Regions from separate parts of the Pseudoalteromonas sp. APC 3893 genome, predicted to be linked through region 1. Evidence: riboswitches for the same ligand, from Rfam matches in the RefSeq annotation. Region 1 holds a riboswitch; the other holds the start of a gene.

What was found. A riboswitch is a leader RNA that binds a small molecule or an ion and turns the genes downstream of it on or off. The one in region 1 is predicted to bind lysine.
Region 2: it holds a riboswitch for lysine, as region 1 does, so the genes downstream of both, lysC (lysine-sensitive aspartokinase 3) here and dapA (4-hydroxy-tetrahydrodipicolinate synthase) in region 1, are expected to answer to the same signal.

Annotation. Positions count from the first base shown of each region.
Region 1 is NZ_JASDCD010000023.1:4,271-19,746, forward strand. Features, by position in the region: gene QMA12_RS18515 (hypothetical protein) at 1-3,863, opposite strand, end outside; gene QMA12_RS18520 (hypothetical protein) at 3,909-4,907, opposite strand; gene QMA12_RS18525 (autotransporter outer membrane beta-barrel domain-containing protein) at 4,907-5,851, opposite strand; gene QMA12_RS18530 (OmpA family protein) at 6,340-7,398, opposite strand; gene QMA12_RS18535 (protein adenylyltransferase SelO family protein) at 7,896-9,305, opposite strand; gene QMA12_RS18540 (DNA-3-methyladenine glycosylase I) at 9,323-10,027, opposite strand; lysine riboswitch at 10,214-10,407, shown strand; gene dapA (4-hydroxy-tetrahydrodipicolinate synthase) at 10,543-11,427, shown strand; gene QMA12_RS18550 (2,3,4,5-tetrahydropyridine-2,6-dicarboxylate N-succinyltransferase) at 11,443-12,183, shown strand; gene QMA12_RS18555 (PLP-dependent decarboxylase) at 12,183-13,388, shown strand; gene QMA12_RS18560 (succinylglutamate desuccinylase/aspartoacylase family protein) at 13,394-14,515, shown strand; gene QMA12_RS18565 (phospholipase A) at 14,748-15,476, shown strand, end outside.
Region 2 is NZ_JASDCD010000001.1:493,547-509,022, reverse strand. Features, by position in the region: gene QMA12_RS02335 (glutathione peroxidase) at 1-68, shown strand, start outside; gene QMA12_RS02330 (2-hydroxyacid dehydrogenase) at 34-1,014, shown strand; tRNA gene QMA12_RS02325 (tRNA-OTHER) at 1,294-1,381, shown strand; gene QMA12_RS02320 (hypothetical protein) at 1,395-2,213, shown strand; gene QMA12_RS02315 (hypothetical protein) at 2,306-2,989, shown strand; gene QMA12_RS02310 (zinc-ribbon domain containing protein) at 3,130-3,609, opposite strand; gene QMA12_RS02305 (biotin/lipoyl-containing protein) at 3,615-4,019, opposite strand; gene QMA12_RS02300 (sodium-dependent transporter) at 4,101-5,423, opposite strand; gene QMA12_RS02295 (4'-phosphopantetheinyl transferase superfamily protein) at 5,577-6,326, shown strand; gene lysC (lysine-sensitive aspartokinase 3) at 6,300-7,700, opposite strand; lysine riboswitch at 7,776-7,947, opposite strand; gene nhaD (sodium:proton antiporter NhaD) at 8,062-9,309, opposite strand; gene QMA12_RS02280 (hypothetical protein) at 9,472-10,752, shown strand; gene QMA12_RS02275 (hypothetical protein) at 10,758-11,303, shown strand; gene QMA12_RS02270 (ATPase) at 11,303-14,080, shown strand; gene QMA12_RS02265 (DUF4136 domain-containing protein) at 14,250-14,798, shown strand; gene QMA12_RS02260 (peptide-methionine (S)-S-oxide reductase) at 14,861-15,361, opposite strand.

The sequences.
Region 1 (15,476 bases):
ACAGTATCTTGACCTTCAAGTATTAACTCTAACTTACCGTCAACTAGCTCAACATTAACAGGCTCAGCATCATCAAGTTGGAAAGTATAATATTGTTTATCTTGGGCTTCATCGTAATCACCATAAGTAACAAACCAGCGGGCAATGCCATTGCTATCATTTTGATAAAGGCCAATATAATCTAAATCATACTCATAAAATTGATCGACCTCTGTTGAAGGGCTGTAATCATGGATATATAGGTGTGCTGTAGTGCCTTCATTAAAGGAACCATCGCTTAAGGTGCGCTCTATAAAATAACGCTGACCATCAACAGCAACTAAGGTATAGATAAATTCTCCCTCTAGAGTGCAGCTATCTAAAGTGACATCACACCAATCAACTCTTTGTGAACGACCATCAACATACTCGGTATATAGATCACGCTTTAAATGACCATCTTCAAACCCTCTTTGGTAAGCGCTTGTACTAAAGGTAAAGAAAATTTCTCCGTCATCGTAAACTTGCATTTCTGACCAATGAGTATCAATGCCATGACCATCTCTAAATTGGTGGCGACCAACAAAATTATCTGCCGTAATAGCTTGCTCGTTACGGCGTACCATGATGCCCGAGTCAGTATAATGCTCACCATCAAATATACCTTGAGTAACCACCTGATAACCGACGTTTAGATCTTTAGTGATATAAAGTGACTCTGTTCCGCCATCCTCAGGGAAGTTAAGCACCATAGTGTTATCACTAACTTGCCAAGTAAAGCTCTCATCAGATAAATCGCTGATATTGTGGGATACACCAGTACCGTCGTCACTAAAAGTTACTTTATAAACGGTATCTTCACCTACCAGGTCAACAGACCACTCACCAACGATGTCATCAGCTATAATAGATAAACGCTGGTCTAGCGCTGTTTTGTTCACTTCATATGAACTTGTGTATTCGTCAACAAGCACATCATCTTGGAATTGCTCAATGTCTCGCTCTAATTCAAACCAATTACTGCCTTTCTCAGGGAGTGGAGTTACAGTCAGTTTTGTTGCAATATCCTTAGTCACAACATTCATTCCTGTGCTATTAGAGTAGCTTTCGTATTCTTGTAAAACAAAATCACTTAAAGGAGTAATCTCTATAACCCCCTCAGCACTTTGACTCCACGTTATATCAACTTTACCGTTGTAAGTTAAAGAGCCTGTATTATCTTCAAGTAACTCTACTGTATAAGCACTTGCATAATAAAAATCTTGGTTACTAAGTATAAAGGTTCCTACTGTTTCTTGTTGCTCTTTAAAGTTCGCAGTAATTTCACAATCTACATTGCTAGCAAACGCGATATAATGATTTCCTTCAATATAACCTTCACAGCCTTCGATGGTATCTAATACATAACCGTCTGCTGGGGTTATTTCAAAACCAACATTTTGATACCAAAATGAATTTTGAGAGTTAGGTGAGAGCTCACCGTTGCCGCTTGAGTTGGTAGTAAGCGTTACTTTAGGACGTTTAGGTAAATAAGTTATTTGAGATGCTTCATTACATTCACTTCCTTGTTGGTAGTGACAAATAACAATCTCATTCTCATCAGCTGAAACAAGTTCAACATACCAAGTGATGCCGTCAACTTCATAGCTCAAGACTCCATCGGAAAAAGTTAAGCCTGTAAATCTCTCTCCATTTAGGTCTAAAGTGTATCCTTCACCCATAGGGTACAAGAAGTCAGTTCCGCCATTCTCTCTATATAACTCAGTTCTTTGATTCAGCAACTCTTCTGTAAATTCAGTATAGACAAGACTTTTACTATATTTATACACTAAAATACCTGCATTGCTCGATGTAGCCTTGCCTTCTAAATCAAACTCCTTGAATGTTCTTAAAACATAGTAATGGTCATCTTTTACATTTAAGAACTCATGACTCATTTGCTGATATAAGTAGCAGCTATCATCAAGACCAGCACAGCTAGTAACTGCATTATCATTATAAACATATAGATTTCGAGTGAATTCATCGTCACTAATCTCACCTTGGTATCGGGTATACCCAAGTCCAATCATAACAGTGCCATCTGCATGGACATTCATGTCAAATGACTGTGATGTACCAATATAGCCATGCCAACGACCAACTAAGTCTTCATTTGTTAATGAGACTGGCTCTTTTTTAATTAATAGGCCTGCCGTAGTGTTAGCTGCTTCATCTGAGTTTGCATCTAGAGTGACTAATTGATAGCCCCCTTTTAGTGCTTTAGTAAACCAAAAGTCAGTGACCCCAACTTCCCCATCATTGTCATACGTAACTGACAACTTAGTGCCTGATAGTGACCAAGTAAACGGTTCATTATTATCAGTGACTACTTCACCAGTCCCATCGCTATTAAAAATAATAGTTTCAGCGTCGTCTGCATGAAAGCCTGAATTCACGGTATCTAAAGCCCAAGTTCCGATTAAATCACCCTCAGCCAGTGCTAGTGTTTTTGCCTTATTAATTAAGTTTGACGTATAAATGTAAGGCTCTTCTGGCGTCAGTGTTTCTTCACCTGTTACAGTGTTAACTGTTTTACGTGATGTAGTCTCTGTAATATCAAGGGTTCTAAATACATCATTTTCAGCTAGAACTTCAAAACTCAAGGTATTGAGTAAAATGGTATTACTCGTATTTTCCTCAGTATTTGTGTATTCACTATTTACTACAGGGTCTACGAAACTTAACTTAATAACACCATCTACACTTTCCCAAGTTAATTCACTTTGTGTAATCGAATTAAAAGTACCGCTGTTATCTTCATTTAATAGCAAATGATAAGCACGGCTGTTGTGATAGCGAGGAGAATTAATAATGTAATCACCCACTAGTGAGGTTTTAGAACCTGTTACTAAGTCATCATCTTGCTTGATTTCTTCTTTGGTTTTTTCGATGATTTCAGGGTCTTTTTCATTGACTTCATCTTCAAATTTTTGTGCAACAGCTTCATCTGTAACCAACTCTAGAGTACTGTTAACACCTTCAGGTAATTGGTAATCTGGGTTATCTACAACAATTTTGATCAATGTCGCTAATTGAATTTTTTCATCGGCATCAACGTTCAGCAGTGCAGCATCAAGCTCTTCTTCATTACTTGGTTCAACACCGCCACGAGTTAACAATGCATATTCAGCCGTAGTAACATTAGTAATGTTTACGCCAAAGTTATCCGTGCTATCAAGCGTATTATCTTCACCAGCTTGCGCTAAAAGCTTTTCAACCGAGCTTAATTGAGAAACAAATTCAACACCAGGATTTGAAGCATCTAAACCTTTGGCCTTAACTCTTACCAACTTTTTGCTTGATGATTCATCTATATCTAGCAATACATTGTAACGTCCATTTGCATCCGCTTGAGTAGGAAAAGACTCATCACCAACAACAATTTCAAGCATTGCATTGGCAATAGGTTCATCGGTAACCAGGCCTGTAATAGTGACATTCGACACTTTGCGCTTAATAACTATTTCTTGTGTTTTTGAAGCCGTAGCACCTTTGTCATCGGTTACTGTAACAGTAAAGTTAACTGTTATATCTTCTGTTATATCAGGGGAAGTAAATGTCGCATTGGCCGCTGACAGGCTATCACTTGTCAACTCGATTCCAGCATCATGACTCCAGCTATAAGATGCAATGCTACCATCGTTATCAGTTGCATTAGCTGTGAGTGTAAATGCTTCTTGCTCTATCGCTTCAGTGGGAGCGACTAAACTAATAGTTGGACTTTGATTTGTTGGATCGACTGGTGTTGTCCCACCACTGTCATCACCACCGCCTCCACAGCCAGTTAAAAGTAGTGCACTCGTAAATAAAGCAATGCGTAGTTTGCTGTTGCAAAAATCCATTCTATTCCCCTCTTAAATGGATAAAGTTCTGTATGTATTTCATTGTTACAACTTTTCTTTGACCTTGTTCAATTGTTCTGAAAACGTTAAATTTCTTAAATCTCCTAATCCTACTTTCTCTGTAAGTTCAGCTAATTCGTTTTCAAATTTAAGCAGCTCATTCTCAATTTCTTTATCATCTAACGCTGTTTTTAAGTTTGTATACTCACTATACAAACTATTAATACGAGCAATCTGGTGCGCGACAAGATCGGCTTTTAGCTTTATACCATCGTATTCACGGTAATTTTGCTGTGCATAAACTTGTCCTTGTTCTAAATGTATTTTTACATCACGGTAAACAGCAGGAAAGACGCTAGCTTTATCTGAATTAGCTAATTTATAAATTTTGTGAATATGCTCAGAGAAATAAAACTGCACTACGGCATCTTTTTCTAATGCTGTTAGCTGATCTAAAAGCTGAGGTACATACTGCTCTACTTGTGCTTCTTTACCATCTATAAGTAACTGTTTTAGTTCTTGGTGTTGCTCATCCAATGTAGAATAACGTTTTTCAAAATGAATCTTTGCGTCAATTTGAGTCAATACAGCAAACTCTTCTCTAACAGGCTTAAGCACTGCTGTAATGCGCTCTTTTGAAACTGTAGCCCCTTCAACCAAGATAATAACTTGCTGACTTTGTTCCATAATTTCATCTGCTACTGTATCTGATGAAAACAATGACGCACTATCAAGGGCGTGACCTGGCGATAGTCTTAATTCAGCAAATTCACTTTCAAGCACTTGCCATACATCTTTAGCCTCATATACTTTTTCTGTGTCGAAGTCAGCGAGCGCTTCCGAATCTATTAAATTATATGCTGTAAGAGCTTCTTGAAAAGCTTGTTCAGCCTTCTCATAAGCTAACTGTACTTGCTCTGGTGTTGCTTCATCACCAGTAAGCCCTGAGGTAATACTACCTAAATCTTTTTGTACTGATTCAATGGTTTTACAGCCCGTTAAACTCACACTTGCTATAATTGTTGCTAGCAATATTTTTTTCATTAGTAGCTCCATTGCATACCAAGTGTATAAGCGATGTTAGTGTACTCAACTTCAGGTACTCTCAAGCGCTGTCCATTTTCTAAATTTTCAGTTACCACATCTCTAGTTTTATAATTTGCGTCTATACCCGCAACAACTGCAACATGCTGAAGCACCTGGTAGCGCATACCCGCTCTTGCAAATACCCCCCAACCGTTAAAACTATCAGTCAGTGTCGTAGTTTCAAACTGAGTATTCTGGATTTGCGAATACATCGGCGAGCTTACTTCTCCTTCAATGTACCAACTATATTTGTTGAAGCTATCTTGTAATCGGCTATCATAGCGAGCACCTAAACTTAGCAATATGCCCATTTGATCTTCTGAGACTGAAATAACAGGGCTTAAATTTGAGGTATAGTTTTGCTGTTCACCAGTATGCCCACCATCCATGCCAGGTAATGTATAACGAGCAGGGTTGTCAGGATCATCGGAGATTGCAATTAATGCTTGGTCAAATGCATCTGCGCCCGGCTGCACAAAAGAAAAGTTTGAACGAGTGAAACTTGAAGTAAAGAATCTAACACCGGCGGTAAACTGAACTGCTTGACTGAAATTATACGCAGCTTTTGCACCGACTTCGGTCGAACGAATTTTAAACGCATTTTCTTGTACAGCGCCAAACTCCTCCATGCTCCAAGTCTCAGTTTCAATTTCAGGGATAAAAGTACTAGCTGAGTCAATATAATAACCCCAGTCGTCATTTAGGCCACTATAAGAAATCTGACGAATAGTTGTATTAGTTACATCAATAGACTGACTTAGCTGACCAAAACCAGCAACATCCCCTAAGGTTTCACTATAGCCAACACTTTCGAAACCAATTCGGATTTCACTGAATGAGGGGTTAGGGGTTGCATACACTGATGCACTAAATAGGACTGCTGTTAGTAAAGGTAGTTTCATTATGACGCCTTCTCACTGCTATAAAGTCACCTTAATAGGAAAGAGTGAGATGCTCACCGCACCTTCCATGGTAACAAAAAATAACATATATTAATTTTATATGTGAAAGAGTTTAGACGATCAGAAGTCATCGTCAAGCGAAAATGAATGAAAACTTAATAAACCCCACATAAAGCGGGTTTTTGCAATAATTTGATGCTAAAAAGAAACTAGGCGGCTTGTTGAATAATGATACTATCGGCCTTTTGAGTGTATATGTTGGCATGCGATGGAATTTTAAATATCGATACGTATCTGCCGCTGTCGCATTGATTTTATCTACATACTCTTGATATTTTGCTGGCGTAGGTATTTTATTGCAGCTCTTTTGAAACTATTATAATAACTATAAATAGCAGTAAGCTACATAAAATCAATGTGTATGAACTTTATTCTTTTCAGGCATAAAAAAACCCAGCATATGCTGGGTTTTAACATTTTACTGTATATTAACGCTTTACTTTTACACGTTCAATAACAGTTACATGTGCTTCAACACGACGGTTTTCAGCATGAGCTGAAGCCGTGTTAGCTTCATTTTTAAGACGCTCTTCACCTAAACCAACAGTGATGATGCGCTCTTTATCAATACCGTCTTCGATTAAACGAGCTGCAACAGCGTCAGCACGCTTTTTCGATAACCATTTATTGTAATCAGCTTTACCTACAGATGAAGTATGACCTTCAAGAAGTACTTCAGTACCTGGGTGCTCATTTAAGAAAGCAACTGCTTTATCAATATCATCTAAATATTTTTCAGATACTTTTGAAGTATTGTTAGGGAAAGTAATTAGTAAGCTCTTAGTTACTTCACGATCTTCGTATAATGTACAGCCAGTACCATCTACAGCATCAGTCATAGGTGTGTTAGCACATTGATCGTCAGCATCAGGGATGTTGTCATTATCGCTATCAGTCGGAGCTACTGCAACAGGTACTACTGCTGCTGTTGGCGCCGCTTCAACCGGTGCTGATGAACCTTGCTTACCAAAAATGTAGCTAAGACCTAATTTACCAGCAACATCGGTGTAACCACGATCAAGACCTTGGTATAAAGCTGCTTCAGCGTTAAACGCGAAGTTGTCTGTGAAATAATGCTGGTAACCAGCACCTACATTAGCGAATGTAAGATTTTCAGAAACATCTAATTGTTTAAGACCAAAAAGACCATAAAAAGGACCGCCATTAATATGGTAAAGACCATCAATACCTAAACGGTCTCCGTCCATGCTGGTTGCAGTCATAGCTGGATCTGAACTCGAAATATCAAAATCCATATCAGCGTATTCTAAACGTGCGCTCCAGTAATCGTTGAAACGGTAACCTAACTCAGCACCCCAACCTGTTGAATCATCAACATTCATGCCATTAGTACCACGGATATTTTCCCATGATGCGTCGTAATAGTCGCCAAATGCACCGATAAAGAAGCCTTCTTTTTCGGCTGCAAAACTTGAAGCGCTAGTTGCAGCTAGTGCTATAGCAATAGTAAGTGATTTTAATTTCATTGTTTCCTTCCCATTTTCACAATTAAATTGTAGCTAAGTGACCCTAGCTTAATAAGTTTGACCAGAGTACAAAATCATTTGTTAATCATTACTTAACGAAAACACTTAAATTGTATTTTTATCAATTAAAGCAGTTTTAATAATAAATCGCAGATTTAGTATAGACTAGATAAAAAACTTTATCTAACCAGCATAGTAATTGCATATTGTAATTACTATGAGTAAAAAAGTAGTTACATAGAGTATTAGCGATTTATCGACTAAGTAATGCAAATTTTAAAGTCCATGAGGGCATTATATTGGTTAATTTTAAATCAACAAGTAGAAACCGTATTTATTTTTCAAAAAAATTAATAAATAACAGTCATTAACTAGCCCGCAGTAAAAAAACATCATCAAAACTCATGAGAGTTGCTGCTTTTTATAGCAATGTCTCCTATTCCCTGCTGTGAATCAAAAAATAATTAAAAGCAAGTTAACAGCCAGCTATGACAAAATTAAGTACCGCAAAAAGTTTTGTAAAGCGCATCGTCTTTAGCTTCTGTATACCAGGTTTCTTTGATTTGCGCTTGATACGGTTTTTGCAACACCTTTAAATACTCTCTCAGAGTAGCGCTTTGGCCTGATTGTACAAAGTCATTTAAGATATTTTCTATAATATGATTGCGCGGGATCAATTTAGGATTGTTTTTACGCATAACTTCATAACTGCTCCTATTGGTGCGCTGCAACCATAACTTCGACCATTGAGTTAAGGTTATTGGTATTTCAGCATTATCTTGTAGTGATTCAGTTAATACATCAAAGGTATTGGTGTAATCAAGCTTATGGTCTTTTAATAAAGCCAATAACTGCGCCACCAGCTCACTATCTGAATCCTGATTTCCATCAAGGCCCAATTTTTCTGCCCACATCTGAGTAAACGCGTAGTTAAATTGCTCAGCGAAGCTATTAATTAAAGGGCTTAATAAAGCAATTGCCTGTTCATCATCTTCGTTGATTAACGGCATTAAACTCTCAGCTAGTCGCGCGCAATTCCAGTTTGCAATATTAGGCTGATTGCCAAAGGCATAACGGCCTTGGCGGTCAATGGAGCTAAACACAGTCTCAAAATCGAAATGATTCATCATCGCACACGGGCCATAATCAATAGTCTCACCGCTAATAAGAGTGTTATCAGTATTCATTACACCGTGAATAAACCCCACCCGCATCCAGCTGATCACAAGTGCGATTTGTTTTTTTATTACTTCACTTAAGAAAGCTAAATAACGCTCAGGGCCTGCGCTTTGTATATAAGGATAGTGTCGCTCAATCGCCAGATCTGCTAAGGCTTTTAAACCTGCAACATCACCTTGCGTGGCTAAGTATTGAAATGAACCAACACGAATGTGGCTTGATGCAACACGAGTCACAATTGCGCCACGTTGTGGTGGTTGCCTGTACACGGTTTCGCCCGTTGCGACGACCGCTAAACATCGGGTTGTCGGTACACCCAATGCGTGCATTGCTTCACTCATTATATATTCACGTATTGCGGGGCCAATAGCGCAACGGCCATCACCACCACGAGAAAACGGTGTTGCGCCAGAGCCTTTAAGTTGAATATCCCAAAGTAGTCCTTGTTGATCTGCAACAGCCCCAAGTAAATGCGCGCGCCCATCACCTAAGCGGGGTGAAAAGTGACCAAATTGATGGCCGGAATAGCCCAGTGCAACAGGCGCTATATTTGGTATGAGTTGGTTTCCACTAAACACGCCAGCTTGTTGTTCAGAGGCAATATCAATACTCAATTGTTTAGCCACAGCGTCGTTAAATAACAGTAGCGAAGGTGCGCCTACTGGGCTTGGTCTATCGGCTATAGCAAACTGCTCTGCGATGTCGGTATAGCGTGATACTAATTTCATGAAATTACCTTTCGCCGCTATTGCGGTTCAATTGTTTGAATACCCACACGATTATCACCCACACTGTAGGCTACAATTAAGCTTAGCTCCTGCAAACTTAAGCCACTTTGTTTGTGCAGTTCATTAAAAAAAGCTTGTGCGGCGGTGAGGGATTTTTTAGTTTGTAAGCCACCGTCTATAATTTTATGCGCGCGTAAGTAACTTTCTACGTCGCGAGAAAGTAAAAACGTATCTTTACCTAAAGTGCGTAATGCATAAGGCCCTGTATTACCACCTAAACGTGCGCCATGCTTTTTTAAATACGCCCATAAACCAATGATGTCGCCTGTAGGCCAATTGGCAATAAACGCACTAAAGCTCCCGTGCTCTTTAGCGACTTCATGGATCATATACGTGTTTTCAGGAATCGTTTGTACTTTTTTAAAGTTACGAATAATACGTTCATCACTGGCTTTTTGTTCCAACATATCAGGTGGCATCATCAGTAGCTTTTCTACATTAAAATCCCAAAACACTTCTCTAAAGCCTGCCCACTTACTATTAATAACAGACCAATAAAAGCCACTTTGAAAAACCTTGCGGGTAAACTCTTCAAGCCAAGCATCATCGGGCAACTTTTTAAGCTGTGCCTGTGAAAGTGGCGCATGCAGCAATTGCGCTAACATCGCTTTACCGCCTTTTCGCTGTGCTGCTCGTTGATAAATATCCTGAAACTTTTCCATTGATTAACTACCCTTGCTTTGTCTATTTGCTAGTGTACGAAAAAAGCAGGTAATACGTAACCTTTCACCAACAAAGATCAATACATACTGAGATAGTTAGCCTTGACACCTAGACGGCTAAAATGCTTTAATCACCGCCATTACCCCTATTTAAGGTGTGAGTTTTATAATTTAGAACCCACACTATGGGCTAGAAGAGGTGCGTTATTCAGGTAACGTATGTGAGGAGCACACACTCCAATGATCATACGTGAGGGGAATTAACGCCGAGAAGTAACACTTTTTGTGAAGGGTTATTTCGGGCGACTGGGTTGAATCCCAGCGACTGTCACCAACAACAGCAACGCTGTTGATAAGTTTGGTGGAGAGCTTCTGGTCTTAGTATAATAAGGCCTGTGTGCCTTATTATTTAAGCCCATTCGCTCTTCGAATTTTAATGTTCGAATGATGTTAATGCGGCGTATTTTTAATTCTCCCTCATTTTACTCATCGAACACCTGATAAGTTCGTTGCAGATGAAAAACAACTTTAATTTAAACGACTACCCGTTATGGACCGCACTCGTCACGCCTTTTACTGATGCAGGCGAAGTCGATTATGCTGTACTTGAACAGCTGGTTGCACAACAGCAAGCCGCTAATAATGGTATTTTATTACTTGGCAGTACGGGCGAAGGCCTAGCACTTAGCTTGAAAGAACAACAAGCCATTGTTGAGCATGTATGTCAGTTAAAACCTAGCGTGCCATTAATGGTTGCCGTTGGCGGTATGAACCTAGCACAACAAATTGCGTGGGTAGAGTACTGTAATCAACTGCCTATTCACGGTTATTTACTAGGCTCACCACTGTATGCTAAACCGGGTGTTGTGGGTCAAACTCACTGGTTTGAAAGTCTACTTAACGCAAGTAATCACCCCTGCATGCTTTATAACGTACCTGGGCGCAGCGCAGTAGATATTCCACCCGCGGTTATTAGTAATTTGAAAGATCATAAAAATTTATGGGCGCTTAAAGAAGCCAGTGGCGACATTGCTAAGTTTGAAGGTTTTAGAACTGCCTCGCCAGAGTTAGCAATATTCAGTGGCGATGATGCCCTTATGCCTTATTTTTCTCAAGCAGGAGCAAAAGGTTTAGTTTCTGTAGCAGCTAATGCATGGCCAGAACAAACCCATGAGTTTGTTAAACGCAGCCTCAGTGGTCAGCACCCAAATTTATTTGCCGATTGGTCACAAGCAATCCAAAGCTTGTTTGCCGTAGCGAACCCTATTCCCGTAAAAGTTTTGATGCATCTACAAGGGAGACTAAACAGCCCGCATTTGCGTCCACCATTAACTCACTTAGAGTTAACTCAAACAGATTGCATTAACAATGCAAATAACACCATTTTATCTTGGCATTAAATACAGGTTTTTATAATGAGCTGGTTAGAACTATTAAATAATTTAGAATCAGGCGCCGTTCGCGCTGCAACACAAGACGACAATGGCCAATGGCACGCTAACGTTGAAGTAAAACAAGGTATTTTAGAAGCGTTCAAAAACGGCACTAACACCGAGTTTTCAGGTGGTTTTGTTGATAAGCATAACTTGGCACCGCAAGAGTTTACTGCCGAAAACGGCGTTCGTATGGTACCAGGTGGCTCAAGTGTTCGCCGTGGTGCTCACGTAGCTCAAGGCACGATTATCATGCCACCAGCGTACGTAAACATTGGTGCTTTTATTGACGAAGGGACTATGGTTGATAGCCACGCCCTTGTGGGTTCGTGTGCACAAGTTGGTAAAAACGTGCATTTAAGTGCTGCTGTGCAATTAGGTGGCGTACTTGAGCCTATTGGTGCAAGCCCTGTTGTGGTAGAAGACGATGCATTCATCGGCGCTGGCTGCGTAATCGTTGAAGGGGTTGTAGTTAAAAAAGGTGCTGTACTTGCACCAGGCGTACGTTTGTCAGCCACTATCCCTGTGTATGACTGCGTTAACGAGCGTCAACTTGATAAAGGTGAGCCAATTCCTGAATATGCCATTGTAATTCCAGGCTCTCGTCCGGCTTCTAACGAGTGGGCACGTGAGCAAGGTCTAAGCATGTCATGCGCGTTAATTGTAAAATACCGTGATGAACAAAGTGATGCGTCATTACTGTTAGAAGAGGTTTTACGTTAATGACCTTTTTGAGCACGCCAGTTAAAACCGCCATTGATGAGTTATCAACAAAGCTCGATACCCCATTTTTTGTCTACGACCTTGATTCACTCAATGCACACCTTAAGCGTTTAGTGGCACAAACCGAAGTGAAACTTTGGTATGCGGTTAAAGCCAACCCCCTATCTAAAGTGATACAAAGCTTAGATGGTGCTGGTTTTAACTTTGATGTGGCAAGTAAAGGCGAACTTGAGCAAGTGCTTGCTCAAGGCATTAACAGCGAGCGCGTGCTCAACACCGGGCCTGCTAAAAGCCCAAAACAAATTAAACATTTTATTGAGCGAGGCGTACGTATTTTTGTCGCCGAAAGTCTCAATCAAGTGCGTTGGCTCAATGAGCAAGCAATTGCAAAACAGTGCCAACTACAAGTGTTATTGCGTGTGCAATTACGTTGGCCTGAAGGTGAAAAAAATCCACTAGGGGGCGACAGCCTTACACCATTTGGCTTAGGCTGCGATGAATGGCAAGCACTTAACACGAGTGATTACTCTGCACTGAACTTTGACGGCCTGCATATTTTTCAATGGGGCAATATGCTTAGTAGCGATAAACTCGCACAGCTTTGGTCACAAATGGTCGCGCCACTGCAACAACTTGCTAGTGATTTAGGTATTCTTTTAAAAGTGCTCGATTTAGGCGGTGGTTTAGGTATTCCTTATACACTTGATGCACCTACCCTAAGATGGGATGCGTTAATAACAGCTCTTGCAAAAATCAAACGTGATGCTGGCGTAGAAGAGTTATGGATGGAACTTGGCCGTTATGCAGTCGGCGAATGTGGTCATTATGCAACTCCTGTTGTCGAGTGCAAATTAAACTACGGACAACAACAAGTTATTCTTAGTGGTGGCATTAATCATTTATTGCGCCCAGCGGTTACGAGCCAAGATTTCCCTGTGCAATTACTCCGTGACTCAACGGCTGAAAACCAAGCGATGAGTTTATATGGGCCATTGTGTACAGCATTGGATTGTTTAGGTGAGCATCAATTACCCAATGATTTAAACGAGCAGGACTGGCTCGCGTTTAGTCAATGCGGTGCTTATGGTTTTACTGAAAGTATGCCGTACTTTTTATGCCATGAATTAGCTGCTGAATATGTTTTACAAAATGGTGAATTAAGCTGTATTCGTCAAGCAGAAGATGCCAGCCACTACTTAAGGTAATTGAGATGAGTAATACAACACCAATCAGCCAAGAAAACATCGTCGTAGGTGAAGTTGCAAATGGCTTACCGCTAACAATTCCTGTGTACCGTTTAAAAGGCGATGGCACCGGGCCAAGCGTGTATGTTCAAGCAAATATGCATGGCGCTGAAGTACAAGGCAACGCGGTCATTTATCAATTGCTCGAACAATTAAAGCAACTTAACTTAAAAGGCGATATCACTTTAGTGCCCTACGCCAATCCCATTGGTTGTAATCAAAAGTCAGGGGAGTTTACCCTTGGCCGCTTTGATCCCATTACTGGCACTAACTGGAACCGCATGTATCATTGTAACAGTGAACTGGCGGCTAAGTTTGCAGAGCAATACAGTGATGCCGATGATCAAACATTAAAAGCTGCTTTCAAAGCGGCTCTTATAGACAACGTTGAACAACAGTTATCAGGTCCTGCTTATCGCTTAACTACCGGTAAACGTATTGCACTTAATTTACAAAAGCTCGCACACCAAGCTGATATTGTGCTGGACTTACACACAGGCCCGATTTCTAGCCAGCATTTATACTGCCCTGACTACGCCAAACAAAGCGCTAGCTATTTTAATATTCCTCATGTACTGCTTATTCCAAATGATTTTGATGGCGCAATGGATGAAGCCAGCTTTTGCCCTTGGTGGCAATTAACTGAACAGTTAGCAAAGCAAGGCCGTGAATTTAACGTGCAAGTAGAAGCGTTTACTGTTGAGCTGGGTAGCCAAGAAAAAATCGATTTAAGCGCAGCACTAGATGACGCCAATAGTATTTTAAGCTACTTAAACTATAAGCACGTTTTTGTTGATGCCCCATTCCAACCAAAACAAATGAAACGCTACGGCTGTAACTTAGATGACTACTTTGCTTACTATGCCCCTATGGGCGGTATGGTCGAATATATTGCCCCTCTGGGCGGCCATATTAAAGCTGGTGACCCGATTGCTAAAGTACTGCGAATGGAGTGCTACCTCAGTGAGCAGCCATTACAAACTCTAACACTTGATTGCGATGCAATCGCAATTTTGCACTTTGCCTCAGCAAGTGTGAATCAAGGTACTGAACTCTACAAATTCTTCACTAACGTATTTGAGCTTTAAATTATTTTAGAGCTCACTCCTTCTCATTGCGTGAGAGTAATATAAGCACAAAGTGCTAATATTGCATTGAATAAGCGGCTAAGGCCGCTTTTTCTCTATAAATATGATCAAAGCCAATAAATCTGTCGTACCATTAGGGGTATTCTCTTATTAGTTAAGTAAAAGTTCACAGTTACTAAGCTATAAAACTCTGTATACTTTTTTAACATATACGTTTCTCAAAGGAATAATAATGACTTGGCGCAACGGGATCTTACTAACGACTTTGTTATCAACAAGTGTGTTAGCACAACAAGCTGACACTGAAAAGGCAAATGAGCAAAACAGCGACATTGAATTAGTTAAACAATGTATTTTGAATGAAGCCATTGCCGGCGATGGTGAACAAACGCTAGCTCAGCTACGCGAAAAGTGTTCTGCACTTGATGAAAGCAAACAAATTACAGCACTCGATAAGCGCAAAGCGCGTGAAGAAGTTAGCCAAAAAAACCGTAATGTAATTACTCCACACAAGCGTAATTACATATTGCCTTTATCTTATGTGTCAAATCCTAATGTTCGTCCATTTGATGGTCTAAACGAACTAGTTCAAGAAAGTGATGGTGAACCACTTGATAACCTTGAAGCAAAATACCAATTATCAATTAAAGTTCCTATTTTCAATGATTTTGACGATAAAGATCAAGCAGTCTATTTTGGTTTCACATTACAATCTTTTTGGCAAATTTATAATAAAGATATATCCTCTCCTTTTCGTGAAACCAACTACGAACCAGAGATTTTTTGGGTAAATTACCTCGATCCTGACAATGTTCTTTGGGGTGATGAGATGGCGATTGCAATTGGTTTAGTACACCAATCAAATGGTCGCAGCCAACCAAACTCACGTTCATGGAATCGTATTTATGCCGATTTTATTTGGGAGAATGAAGGTTTTGTATTTAGCTTTAAACCTTGGTAC
Region 2 (15,476 bases), on a different contig from region 1:
AAATGGTGATAGAGAGTACCCTCAATGAATCAGATGACAGTAGCGCTTTTCAGTTCGCAAAAATATGAGCAAACCCCTTTTGATACATGCTTGCAAGACCAACCAAGCATTTCAATCACTCATTTCGAACAAGCGCTCACTGAGCAAAGCACCATTTTATGCAAAGGTTTTGATGCTGTATGCATATTTGTAAATGATCTCGCTAATGAAGCAGTAATAAAGCAACTAGCAGAGCAAGGAATTAAATGTATTTTATTACGCTGTGCAGGCTTTAATAATGTGGATTTAACAGCTGCTAAAGCTCACAATATAAAAGTATGCCGCGTACCTGCTTACAGCCCTGAAGCGGTTGCCGAGCATTGTGTAGCCCTGATGCTCACGCTGAACCGCAAAACCCATAAAGCGTATAATCGCATACGTGAAGACAACTTTGATTTAAATGGCTTACTTGGTTTTAACCTGTTTAAAAAAACCATTGGCATAATTGGCTGTGGTAAAATAGGCCTTGCGCTGGTAAACATTCTAAACGGCTTTGGTGCTAACGTTTTAGTATGCGACCCCTACGCCGAGCAAGGTGACTATACACTTTGCGACCTTGATACATTACTAAGCCAAAGTGACGTCATCTCATTACATTGCCCTCTGAACGACCAAACACACCACATAATTAATGAGCACGCCTTTAGTAAAATGAAGCCAGGCGTAATGCTTATTAACACCTCACGCGGTGCATTAGTCGATAGTAAAGCATGCATTAGCGCACTCAAAAGCAAAAAACTTGGCTACTTAGGCCTTGATGTTTACGAGCAAGAATCAGAGCTCTTTTTTAAAGACCGCCGCGACGAAATAATGCAAGACGATATATTTTCACGCTTAGTAAGCTTTCCCAACGTGTTAGTTACGGGTCACCAAGGTTTTTTCACCAAAGAAGCATTGAGTGAAATAGCCCAAACCACCATTAATAACGCGATTGAGTTTGCCAATAAACAGCCACTGAGTAATGAGGTTAAATAGTGCTAGGTGCTAGGTGCTAGGTGCTAGGTGCTAGGTGCTAGGTGCTAGGTGCTAGGTCAAAGTTTACAAACCAAGGCAAAAAATCAAACAAGATAGAATCACTATTTGATTGTATTGCAATGTATAGCAATTAATTGGGGTAAATGGTAAAAATATATAATGTTGAAACGAAGCGACTTCAGGCAGAAAAATAACTCAATCGTTTGTGGACTAAGATTTGTTATGAGGCCTGAATTAGAGCAAACCTCTAGCCAAGCGTTTTAAGGTTAAAATCAAACTGGCATCATCGTCTAACGGTAAGACATCGGTTACTAAAAGCACTTATTCAAAGCCGAAAATGCAGGTTCGAATCCTGACAATGCCACCATTATAGGCTCTCTATGTCTGAAACGAAATATTTGAAAGTGTTCTTGGATGATATTGGACATAGCGTTCACTGTATGAACACGATCGCAGTTTCTCTTTCGAAATTAACTCAAGAAACAGCCCCTCCAAAAGAATTGAATATTTCTTGGAAGCCGGGAAATGTTTATAGCTCAAGCATTAATGCTAGGCGCTTTGCAATAAAATCTTCGATTGTTTACTCGGTCGAAAGCCTGTTCGAATACTTATCAAAGATAAGTAAGGATTATTTTTGGTCAGGAACTAAAAAAAACTTTAATGAGTCACCAAAACAAAATACTTCGAAAGCGGATAGAGTTACAGATTTCTTAACAGGAATTCCATTTATTGAAAAAGAATGGATAATTTTGACTGAGCTACTCTGTCACTGGAGAAATAAAGTAGTTCATGCAAACTCATCAAATGCTTGCATCTCGAAGTCATCTAAGGAGTATTTGGAGGAAAGATCACAGCAAATATTCGATGATTTTCACCATTTCGATGTGAATATTGCTTTAGATAATTTCGGAAACAATAAATTTACACTAAAAGATGTTACAACCTTAATTACCATGCTCATAAAGTGTGCTAAAGCTGTCGACGAGTACTATATATCAACAGCTAAATCTCTAAGCCTTTATTCTATCCATGAGGCATTACTAGATAACCATTCCTTCCAATCCATTGTAAAGCAGCAGGAAGGTGCTAAACGATATCGCCAATCCATAAAGTGGATTGAATTGAATTATGGTTTTTTAGGTAGGGATACAATTGAAAGTGTTGTTAAAGCTACATACCAATCAACTTTGCGCCTTTGACGCTTGACGCAGCAAAACAGCGTCGGTTATCTAAGTGTTATTTCTTCTATATAAATTCGTTTAAATCTTATCATCAGCGCGGGGAAAATATTATGTCAAGCAAGAAGGAAACTCTCGGTAGGTTATATTTATGGCAAGTGGCTCTCGGAAGGATTAACGATCTTTTGGAACTAAGGCTACGAGTTGTTCGTTTCTGTAGCACAGGAAGACCGCAGAACATTACTGAGTTATACGACACAGAGCGAGAAAGGTTAAAAACAGGTCTGCGACTTGAGGGAGAAGCATTAGACAACTTTGAAAATAAACATGGCTCGTTGTTTCCAGATATTCATGATGTTCACCTGATTGATGAGCTAATTACCGAAGAAATAATCATTAAATTCTGCACTATCTTTAACGTAGGTTATGGGAAAACAGGTGTAATTTCTAGAAATTATAAAGCGTTCTGGCAACCCATCCTTGATGAGCTTATTGCAGATGCATTTTCTGGTGAAATTAAGGAACGTTTTGATGAGTTTGTAGAAAATGCCAAAGCATATAGGGATCAGCAGGGCGCTCATTTTGATCAAGTGAGCTTTAATATGACGCATGGCGATAAACTTCCTAATGAAGATGGGCTTGTTTATATAGTAGGCTGGAATAGTGCTTTGCTTAGCTTTAATTGGGATTTTGTAGCTGAAAATATTCCAAAATTTAATAAGTCCTTAAATGACTATGTTAAAAAACTTCAACAAGAATCTCAAATGTGTAAATTAGAAGGTGGCTCCACCACATAACAATCGCAGGCAAGGCGACGGCTTTTTCAATGTGGCTTCGTCTTCACTACAAAACCACGCTTATTACAGGAGTGAAGATCCGCTTTTGGCACATCTTTGACCACTAGACTCAATCACATAAGCTCCCTGATTATGCCCACTCATATTTTACGAATAGCGTTTAGTTTATTTACCTTGTTGATCACACCTAAATCAAACAGTTGTTGCGCTGTAGACTTGAGCAATTGGATTTCCTCTGGCGTTCTATGCTGTTTAATGATTAAGTTTGCATAGCTAATTTGCAGCCGGTTTATTGCACGGGTTTTCTTTCTACATTCAAAACACTTGATAGCATGTGCATCAATCCAAAATTTTAATTGTTCAAACCAGTATTGCTGCTCTTTGGCAAAAAATATAAAAGCTCTGTGACAATCGACACATTGCTCTGCTATATCAATGTAGAGTTGCCTTGGATATACACTGTAACTTTGTTTTTCGGTTGCTGCGGGGATTGCCGTTTCTGGAAAGTAGCGAACACTTTTATAGCGCCAATAGGCATTATCGATTTCTTGTTTTGTATAGCTGTTTCCAGAAATGATTGGCTCATTGCCATACCTTGGGTGGTTCACATAATTGCTCATATTAGCTATTTTCCAAGCACAAAAAGGATAGCTAAAGCCCCTACTGCTAGCGCAATAATGAAACTTTTATTTAGCTTACTTAACCAAGGAGAAACAATAGCATTTTCTTCTGAGTCGCTTACTCGTGGTTGAGGCTGTTCAACAGTTGGTCGTGCTGGCAATTCGCTGTCGGCAAGCTGTTTTATAGTCATGACAACTTGCTCGCCAGTAACGGCATCGCCATTGGTAATCGTTAAATTCTCAATAATGCCATTACAGTCTGCCATCACTTCTAACACAACTTTGTCTGTTTCAACATCAAATAACACATCACCAGCATAAACTAGCTGACCTTTTTTAACATAAAGATTAGTAATATTTGCTGTTGCTACCGAGCCAGGCAAAACCGGTATTTTAACTTCTCTGTTCATAATCCCTCCTTGGATGTACTAACCCTCAAAACTGACGGCTGACGGCTGACGGCTGACGGCTGACGGCTGACGGCTAAACTATTAACCAAACGCTACATTAGCAAACACGGCGGTCATTAATATTGGGCACACAAAGCGGATATACTGAGCAAACCAAAACTTAAAGCCACTGCTTGCTTGGTGCAGTTGGTTACCACGGCGCCACAACCAACCTACCGTAATAAAGTAAAATAGCCCCATTAATGGTAATTGATACTGGGTAAGTACCATGATCACTAAGCCAAATAACCAATCAAAATTAAAGATGATTAATGAAGAGGCTGCAAGCACGGTGAGACTCACAATAAAGGTCGCTGATTTACGTTCTACTTGATGGTTTTCAACTAAAAATGCTACGGGGATTTCGGTCGATGAAATGGTTGAGGTTAATGATGCTATAGACATCAAAACAAAAAACAGTAAGCCTACCACTAAGCCTATTTCACCCATGGTATTAAATAGCTCTGGTAAAATTGCAAAAATAAGTTGGCCTTCACCAATGAGTTTACCGTCACTAAAAACTTGTACACCGTTGTGTTGCGCCACATAAATAGCAGGAATAATCAACAAACCAGCTAAAAACGCTACGCCAGTATCAAGCAATGCCACCGATGCAGTTAAGCGCGGTAAGTTAGCATCTGGTTGTAAATACGAGCCGTAAATCATCATACAGCCGACACCGAGCGACAATGAAAAGAATGCCTGCCCCATGGCTGCTATTATTAAGTTTGGGTCAAATATATGGCTAAAATTAGGCACTAAGTAAGCTGCAAACCCTTCACTTGCGCCATCGAGGGTGGCAATGTAAGCAATTAAACCCACTAGTAAAACTAACAACATTGGCATCAAACGACGAGACCAAGTTTCAATACCCGATTTAACCCCTTTTAAAATAATGCTGGCAGTCAAGATGAGCATCAGCGGCGTAAATACAAAATTTCGCGCCATTGAATCTGTTTGTAAAAAATTACTTATATCTGTAAAACCGAAAAAGGTGGTTATGGGTTCCAATGCATAGGCCAGCATCCACCCTGCTACAATCGAGTAAAAACTTAGCATCACTATAGCGCCTGCTAAGCCTAAATAGCCCGCAACCGCACCCACTTTGGGTGCTTGATCTTGCCACGCATTTTTAAGTGCTTTAACCGGATTCGCTTGTGCTTGGTGCCCTAAATACAGCTCGGTGTATAAAGCAGGCACAGCCAAAAGAAATATAACAATAAAATAAACCAGTAAGAACGCACCACCGCCGTGATTCGCCGCTTGTGTAGGAAAGCCCCAAATATTACCTAAACCAACCGCAGCACCAGAAGCCGCTAAAACAAAACCAAGGCGGCTTTGAAAACCATCACGCAATTGTGCCATACATCTACTATCTGTTATTATTTTTCATTATTGTGAATTAAACCATATTTCACAGCGACTGAGTAATAAATTTGTCAATGCTGGCACAGACCATTAGTAAATGCACACTTTATACCCAGCTTTTATATTTTCACTGCTAGCCACCTGGACTTTATGCTTAACCAATACTTTGATCAGTACCTGACTGTAAACCCATTTAATACCTCTGAGATTAATGCACAAAGCGTTTTATTGTTAAACGCAGAGTCTATTAACTTTGCTGATTTCGCATTAGATAATTTACTCAGCCCATTTGAGCAAGCTGTTATTGAACGTAGAAAAAGCGGTAAAGCAAAACAAGAGTATCTCGCCACACGTTTACTGCTTAAGATTTTAGTTAAACACTGTTTTACTGAATTTGCCAATACACCCGCTCATCACATAAGCTCTGAATTTGACGAGCAAAGCAGCAAACTCTTATTGCATATAAAAAACACCAATACCGTTTTGAGTAGTTGTTTATCTCATTCAAACGGTTTTGTGGGTGCGGCGCTCAATATTGAGCGGGTCGAGTTTGGATTTGATATAGAGAAGGTAAGCTTAAAACGCCCGTTTGAAAAACTGGCTAAGCATTTTTATCATCAACAAGAGGTCGACTTAATTACCCAAACCGAGCAATGTGCTGCCCAGCGTTTTTTTAGGATTTGGACCTTAAAAGAAGCACTAGCCAAAGCGACTAGCCGACCTATTGCTCAGCTGCTCAGTCCACATGTTTTCACCGAGCTCGCAACGGCTAATTTAAATGCTAAAAGCACGGTATTTGAAGGCTTTGACATATCTATCGTCAATAAAAAAAGCACTGACTGGCAGTGCTTTTATATCACTGACTTACAGCAATTAAGCAGCGCTTTCGAGCTCAAGTAAACGGCTATGAATAGCTTGAACAACTAAATCTGATTCAGCTTGTTCAACTAAAAAGCATAAATTGTGTTTGCTCGCACCGTGACAAATTAAACGAATGTTAAAATCGCTAAGCACATTCATTAAGTTTACTTCTTGTTGACGCAGCTGAATTTCAGAGCCAATGAGCGCCACCAGCGTTAGGTTATTTTCAACCGATACATGGCAAAATTCAGCAAGTTTATCTAAACAATCTTGATCAAGCTCAGGGCGAGACGCATTCGGTGCATTATCTAGCGTAATTGCCACACTGATTTCAGAGGTTGTCACTAAATCAACTGAGATATTAAACTCACTCAATATAGTAAATACGCGCGCTAAGAAACCACTGGCTAAAAGCATTTCAGGACTTTTTAGGGTTAACAAAATTTGGTTTTTACGTTGCGTAACAGCACGAATACCTGGCACTTGAGATTTTTCACGTTCGATCCACGTACCACCACGCTCAGGCTCTCGGCTTGAACCTACAAACACACTAATGTGGCTTCTACTGGCTGGTAAAATTGTTGCTGGGTGCAATACCTTTGCGCCAAAGGTGGCCATTTCTGCTGCTTCATCAAAGCTTAAACGGGCAATAGGTGTGGCTTTTACGCACAAACGCGGATCGGTGCTAAAAATACCCACAACGTCTGTCCAAATGTGTACACTTTTTGCGTTGACAGCCTCTGCTAGTAATGCCGCGCTGTAATCTGAACCACCACGGCCAAGGGTAGTTGTTTGCCCATGGACATCACTACCAATAAAACCTTGGGTAACGACAACATGTTCTTTTAGTAATGGAATTAAATGCGCTTTTGCCGCCATTGCAGTCGCTTCTACATCTGGCGTTGCTTTTGAGAACTGGCTATCAGTTTTTAATACTTGGCGTACATCAAAACGCACCGCATCTAAACCATTTAGGCGTAATACTTGGGTAAATAAATACGACGATAAACGCTCACCAAAGCTTAATAATTCATCATGTTGTTGCTTAGATTTAAGTGTTTCGCTGGCAAGCGATTTAAACGCTTTAATTGTTTCATCAAAACCATGGGCTAAATCAGCATCAAGCGACAGTTCATTTAAAATGGCGTCTTGAATAGCAATCACACCATTAATGTGTTCGCTGCGCTCTGGTACAGTTAAGTCTTTTTGGCATAAAGCAACGAGGTGGTTTGTTACACCGGCGCTGGCACTCACAGCTACAACGCGCACTGTGTTATCAGCTACAATAATTTCGCTACAACGGCTCATTGCGTCAAAATTAGCTACGCTTGTACCACCAAATTTAGCGACAACGTAATCTGATTTTGCATTGCTTAATTGTTGCGTGTTATTTGTAACTACTTGGGTATTCATGTCGTCTCCTGTTGTGGCATTAACCACGATAATACAAGAAGAACTTGGCAAGGGGGTGCTTGATAAGAAAAGTCCACTGCCAGAAGCTCTCCACCTAAATTGGTGACAGTTTTGAGGATTCAGCCCCATAAACCGAAAAACCACTGTGACGTCAGTTGTTCTTCTCGGCGAGTATTTCCCTCCTTAATGATCAAAAGCAAACGTCGCTTCACATTAAGTACCTAAATATCGCACCTCTTCTGAATGTTAGATTAACTACTTTAAATTAGTGGCTAAAATAACAAAGCCCGCTATAAAGCGGGCTTTGAAAGTTATCGTTTAGACGTCTAGCTGTCAAGTTGTTTTATTAAATCTCGTACGATTAAATAAAACTCCCGGCAACATAAGAGCCAACATAACCTACCGTATAAGCAATTAATAAATAAACCGACATACGTAAATAGCTCATAAAGGTCAGCGCTTTTACTTTACTCATGGCAATAATACCCGCGGCCGAACCTATAATAAGCATAGACCCACCCACACCCGTGGCATAGGTAAACGACAGCCACTGCTGCGGGCTCATTATGATATCGGCTTTTAACAATGCAGCTGTTAGCGGCACGTTATCAACCGCAGCTGATAGAATACCCATGAGGTAATTTGCATATTGCGCAGGCATTAGCTCATATAAGTTAGTGAACTTACTAAGCATACCCACTTCTTTTAATGCACCAACGAGTAACAGCACACCAACAAAAAATAGCAAAGTGTCGTATTCTATTTCGCGAATGTAATCGATGATTTTTTTGTTTACGTCTTTTTTGCGCATTAAAAACTGTGCAGTTAAAAACATCAGTGACAAACCAAACAAAAAGGTCAACAACGGCGGTACATGGTAAAGTACACTAAGCATTAATGTAGCCATAATGGTTGATAAGAAAATAACCGCGATAGTGATATCGGTTTTTTCAATGCGACGCTCTTCTTGTTTGGTAAACTCAACAGCACCATTTAAGCCAAACGACAGCATAATTGCCAACAGTGCAACACTTGAAAGTGCTGGCACAATAAGCAATAGCAAGTTTGCTATGCTGACTTTACCATCGAGGAAAATCATCAAGGTAGTTACATCACCGGTTATGAGTGACACCCCACCAGAGTTCACACTAAAAACGATTAGCGTAGCGTATTTAATGAGCTTTTTCGGATCGAGTTTTAACGACATCACGACTGCAAGTGAGATAAGCGTAGCGGTAATGTTGTCTGATATCGACGAAAATAAGAAGGAAAAGCCACCAATTAAAAACATCAGCTTACGTTCGCTAATGGCACTTGGCATCACTCTGTGCACAATATTTTGGATAAAACCTTTGGAGTTCAAATAGGCAACAAAAGTCATTGCAGCCATTAAAAACAACCATAGTGTGGCAATCTCTAAAATATTGTGATCAAGTTGATGTTGTATATTTTCGGGGCTTTGCCCGTTAAGCGGCGAGATAAATAAGATAATCCAGCATAAAGTGCCAAAGAAAAGCGTAGTTTTGGCCTTGTTTACATGGATAATATCCTCTATAACGATGAGCACAAATGCCAGCGTTATCAGGGTTAGGATAATTGACGTTACCATGGTATTTGAACAACCTTTAGAAAAATGTAAAAATTGCATTCTTGATGTCACTTATGTGACACGGCGCGCAGTCTAGCACCAAAGGCTTTGTAAAACTATTGCCAATTACCTATTTTATTACTAATCGCTGATACAGCCTAAAAAGAGATTTACTGGAGCGTTATGATCCCAGCTAAAAAGTTACTAAATACCCTAACCGAGCACTGGGGAATGCTAGAACTATTATTTAAACGATTTAAAATGGCTGATTTTAGCTTAAAAGACGTACAAAATGCGATCAAACAAAAACAACCAACTTGGTCAAACGAGCGTATTTACAAAGAAACCAACCGACTTTTAAATCAAGATATTATTATTCCATTAGCAAAATCGTCTCAGCTTGAGATTAACCGTGCTATTGCTGATTTTGCAACCTTTTTATTGCAAGAAGAACATTTGGGGCTTGCGCAAGAAATCAGTGTTTTAGTTGAAGATTTAGCACGCTTAGGCAACCGCTTAGCCAATGCTGGTGAAATTGAAGACTACGATGAATTACGCCGCTTTAGTCGCATTATGGATGACCGGGTACGTAAAATAATGAAGCTGTTTGCTCATAACGAAAACGCGATTTTAAATATTGTGGAGCAAGCAAAAGCCAATAACGCGGTGCAATCGTTGCAAAAACGCTACAAAGCAGTCATTGAAGCCTTTGACGAATACATCGAACCCATGCTCGAAATGGTTGATATTCGTGGTGACTTTCATGCTTGCTTTAGCACTATTGAAGAACAGATAAGTACGCAAATAGTGCATATAGAGCGCTCCGGTAAAGCGTATCAAGATAAACGTATGCTTGAACAATTGCGTACGCGTATTTTGGAAATGCACCTTGTTGGACGCGAGAGCTTACGTAAAAGTGCCGATATGCTTATGCCTCTGCGCGAAGAGCTGCGTCGTAATAATATGATCACCCGCCAAGCAGCGAAAGTACTTGGTTTGATTCGTAAAAATGGCGTAGACAACATGCTAAGCAGTGTGCAACCGCATTTTGTATCAGATGCTCAGCGCTTTTCACTGGGTCAACAACGCCACATGGTGGCTTATATGGCTGGCTTAGTGGAATTTGAACACAGTGAATATGAATTGCCTGACCAACAAGATGTGCCAGCATATGTGACACCGAATATTCCAGATTATAACAATGTTAAAACCAGCTTTAAAAAGCGTTTTAATGCTAAACGTAAAAAGCCAGAGCCTCTATTAACTTTTCTTGGAGAAAGTTACCCAGAACTCGAAGCCGACGAAATGCTGTTTTTATATCAAAAACTCGTTAGCGATACTGATATTGAAATCAGTCAAAGCGATGAAAAAATGCGGGTTAAAATCGCCGGACAACACTTTTCACTCTTTCCATTTAATACAAAGCCTGTTGATCCCAAGCATAACCAAACAGGGAATGAGTAACCTCTATGACACAAATTAATTTACATGAATTAACCCACCTACAAGCCATCAATAAAAAACTGGTAACGGGTTATCACATTAGTGAACAAGACACCTTAATGTGGCAAGAGCTTGATCAACACATTGAGCAATACAGCGCGCTATTTAGTTCACTCGGCCATGACTTACAACACGATAGCCGCGGCTTTTATTATTTTGCCAGCGACGAAAGCACGCCAAACATGGGCAAAATCTCCCGTGCCATTGCACTCACTGTTTACATATTAATTGAACACTACGCTAATACGGGTAAAGACCCGATGCGTGCACTATTTGATGAAGTAAACGATTTAGAGTTGATGCAAACCTTAGTGCAAATGAACAAACACTTGTTTGATCAGCTCGAGATTTTTTCAGGCTCAGATTTACGTAAAGATGTGTACTTACGTATGATTCGCTTAGGCCTTGCCCGTGAAGTTGAAGGCGGTTTTATGCTACAAGCCCCAATTTACCGCTACATCGATGCATTAATGGAAGTAAATGAAGAAACCTATATTGGAGAGGACGAATAATGAAAAACCTATACGGCCTCAGTAAGCTGGCATTATTAAACACCGCCGGTTATGCCAAATGTGTGATCCCGCTTGATAAAAGTAGCTCTATTTGCGCGCCAAATAATACCGGTAAAAGTTCGGTTATTAATGCTCTGCAGTTTCCACTTATCAATGATTTACGCCTTACCGAATGGGACGGTCATGATCTAGATGAAACCCGTAAGTTTTATTTCTCATCAGATCAATCTTACATTTTACTAGAAGCAAACTTACCGCAAGGCCCTGTGGTCATCGGTGTTGCGGGTCTTGGGAAAATTGCCGGTTACGCCCATCAGTTTTTTTGTTATCAAGGCAAACTGGAGCTTGAGCAATACACTCAGGGCAAAACCATTATTAAGTTCACCAAGCTGTTTAATCACTTAAAAGAGCAAGGCTTTAACCCGATTGAACTCAAAGCCCAAGAGCTAAACGCTTTACTAACAGGCGGCGCAACGCCGTTTGATGGCGACATTAATTTAAAAATGATCCCGCTTAATAATGTGCAAGATTCGGCGATTTATAAAGAAATATTCCGCCGGATCTTAAACTTACACAAGCTTGGCGCTGCCGATGTTAAACGTTTTATGCTGCGGGTGTTTGAGCGTCATATGTCTAACTCAAAAGTCGACTTTTATGAAGTATGGCGCCGCTCATTTGATAAAGTAAATCGCGCTAAACGTGAATTAAAAGCCCTTGAGTCAATGCAAGAGCCAATCAGCGCCCTTGAGTCAATGCTTGAAAATCAAACCGTTCTCAAAGGAAAATTGGCCGCTTACGCCCCTAAAATTGACCAAGCGCTAATAGACTTTGATACGTACCAAGAGGCGCAACTTAGCGAGCTTACTGTTGCCCTTGAGGACATTGAGCACGAAAAACATGAGTTTGAACAAAAGCAGCAACTCTACGTTCAGCAATCAAGAGATATTGAGCGTAAACAAACCCAGATTGAACAATGGTTTTTAGACTTTAATGCACTAAAAGCAGAGTTTGAACTGGTTAATATGGCAACGCTAAAAGTGAGCCTTAGTCAGTTAAAACAAGATTATGAGTCACTGTCGCATTCAATAAATAGTGCCCAAGGGCAAAGTTTACATACGCTTGATTACCGTATCAGCGAAACTCAAAAGCAAATTAAAAGTTTAAAACTGCAACTTAAAAACCTTGAATTTAATTTGTTCACCCGAATGCGTGAGGATTTATCGCTCAAAGAAGTGGAAGAAATTTCACGTATATTAAATCCTGATATTCTCTCGTTTGCGACCACCAGCAGTGGCGATATTGATATTAGCGATGAAGATGCCTTTGGAGAGTTTTTAACGCAGTTATCTGATAACGTAAAAGGCGGCGTACTTACCCTACCCGGCGCGACCATTAAATTGAAAAAGCTCTCTGTTGTGCAAATGCAAACAGGTGAAAATAAAGAGCAACTTACAGCGCAGCTAAGCGCCCTTGAAAATTCATTAAAAGAATTTAAACAGCAGCGCGAAGTAGCTGCAAATGTGGCTGATAAACAAAAAGAAAAAGATGCCCTATACGATGAGCTAATGAGCTGCGAAAGTGCACTAAAACGCTTTGAGCAATATGAGGTGATGTTGCAGTCAATTGACGCTCAAGCCATGCTAAAAGAGCAGTTAGTCGCCGAGCGCGATCAGGTTGATGACTATTTGCAAGATATTCAAAAAAATAGCGGTTCAATTGCGGATAGACGCTCAATTATTAAATCTAAAAAGGAGCTGATATCACGCCAAGCTGATCGCCTGCGCCAAGTTAAATCTGAGCGAATCGACCATACCCTTGATTTATACAGTGGTAAAGTCACCCCTTATATGATTGATATTCAAATCGACTTTGATAATTTGAGCGATTTAGTGCATCACTTTAATAAAGACTGCCAAGAGCTACGTAATTTTGATATCAACGTACGTAATACCTATTTGCATATTTATAATGCAGGTATTACTAAATTTGATAATGAAAACGATGAGTTTACTAAATACCAAAAACTGATCAGTGCATTTCATAATATTGATAACGAACGTGATGCAGTTGAGCGCCAAGCTCGTGTTGCACTGACCGAAGTTGCGGCAACCATTAAAGGCCTGCGTGAAGACTTAGACCGCTTGCGCCGTGAAATGAATAGCTTTAATAAAGGTATAAGTCAGCACCGTATTTCAAACCTACAAGCGTTTAAAATTAACGTAATACCGCGCAAAATGTTGGTTGATAGTATTGATACCATTATCAGTACTTCCAATCAGTTTGAGCAAGGCGACACGCTTGATTTACTAAGCCAAGAACCTTACAGCGAAAGCGCAGTGAACGAGGCAAAAGATCACTTGATTCAACTGGCTTCTGATAAAGCAGGTTTAACCCTAACCGACTTATTTGATATTCGCTTTGAAGTGGTCAATCGCGCAGGTGAGACTGAACACTTTGATAAAATTGATTCAGCAGGCTCAAATGGTACTCGTATAACCATTAAACTGTTATGCGGCATGCTGTTTATCCGTTACCTACTAAGCGACCAAGAACAAAACCTATACCGTATACCTATTTATATCGATGAAGCGGCCGATATTGACCCACAAAACCAAAAGGCAATTATTGAAACCGCCTTAAGTTTTGGCTTCGTGCCAATTTTTGCTTCAGTTAAACCACAAGTAAGCTGTGACTACATAGTGCCTATTCGCTCAGTAAAAGATGGTGCGCAAAACTGGGTAGACGAAAAAGATTGGATAGAAGTGGAGCATGAATAAGACCAGAGCGACGTTTCTATAAATTAATATATCATTCAGTCAAGGACGACTAAACTGATTAGTACGTATTGTTTACACAAATTACAGGCAAAAAATAACATTTCCTTGAATTCATTCTATGTTATGTTATCCAACGAATAGTCATTAAATTTGCCAAGGAGCAAACTCCATGAAAAATATATTAATTGCAGCTGCTGTATTACTACTTGCAGCCTGTGCAAAAACCCCTGATATTGATTACGACAAATCTGTGGACTTTGGTAACTACAAAACGTTTGCTTGGTTTCCACAAGCGACTTTGGCTAACGCGGATAATTATCAAATCAGCCCATTGATGGAAAAACGTGTGCGTGAAGCGGTAAATACACAATTACAAGCACACGGTATGACACCTGCCGACGAAGCCTCAGCAGATGTATTAATTAACTATCATGCCTCTGTTGATACTAAAGTTGATGTTGATACATTTAAGGTAGGCTATGGCGCACGTTGGAATTACTGGGGTATGGGTTATAACACACAAACAACAACCCATGAATATGATGTAGGTACTTTAGTTATTGATGTTGTTGATCGTGCCTCTAATCAGCTTGTTTGGCGCGGTGCTCGTGAAGGTCGCTTACAGAAAAAACAAACGCCTGAACAGCGTAACAAAGCTGTTCAACAAGCTGTTGCGACTATTCTAAGTGGTTTTCCACCAGAAAAGCTTGCACAATAAACTGCTATAATTAATTTTTAAAAAGCTCACTTTTTAGTGAGCTTTTTTGTATCTGAACAAATTTAATCCATTTTATACTTATACAAAAGATCATGCGGTATATGGCAGTAATCATCGGGGAAGTTAGTTAAGCGGTCTTGATGCTCGGGATCGCTTGCAACGTAGTTTATTAATGGTTGCACTTCTACTACGACTTTAACGGCATCATCACGTTGGTTGATATAATCTCGGGCTATAGTTAGGTGTGTTTGCTGTTTACTATAAATAGCTGTGCGGTACTTCGGACCAATATCATCGCCTTGCTTGTTTATACTGTAAGGGTCGATAATTTCAAAAAAGTATTCTATTAAACTGTTGAGCTCAACTTTAGCGGCATCAAAAACCACTCTCACACATTCAGCATAGCCGTCATATTCATCAGTTGTATTATTACTAGTGCCATTCGCACGACCAGCTTCTGTACCCACGACACCAGGTAAATGCTTAATAAACTCTTGTACGCCCCATAAGCAGCCGCCAGCAAAATAAACGGTTTCTAAATTGGTGTTATGTAATGTGTTCATATATTAAACCTATGTGATAGACATGAATGATTATCAAATGCAATTTTCTCTCATTAAGATACAATAGCGCTCTATTTAAAATGCGTACTAACAACGTAATAAATATGATAACAAC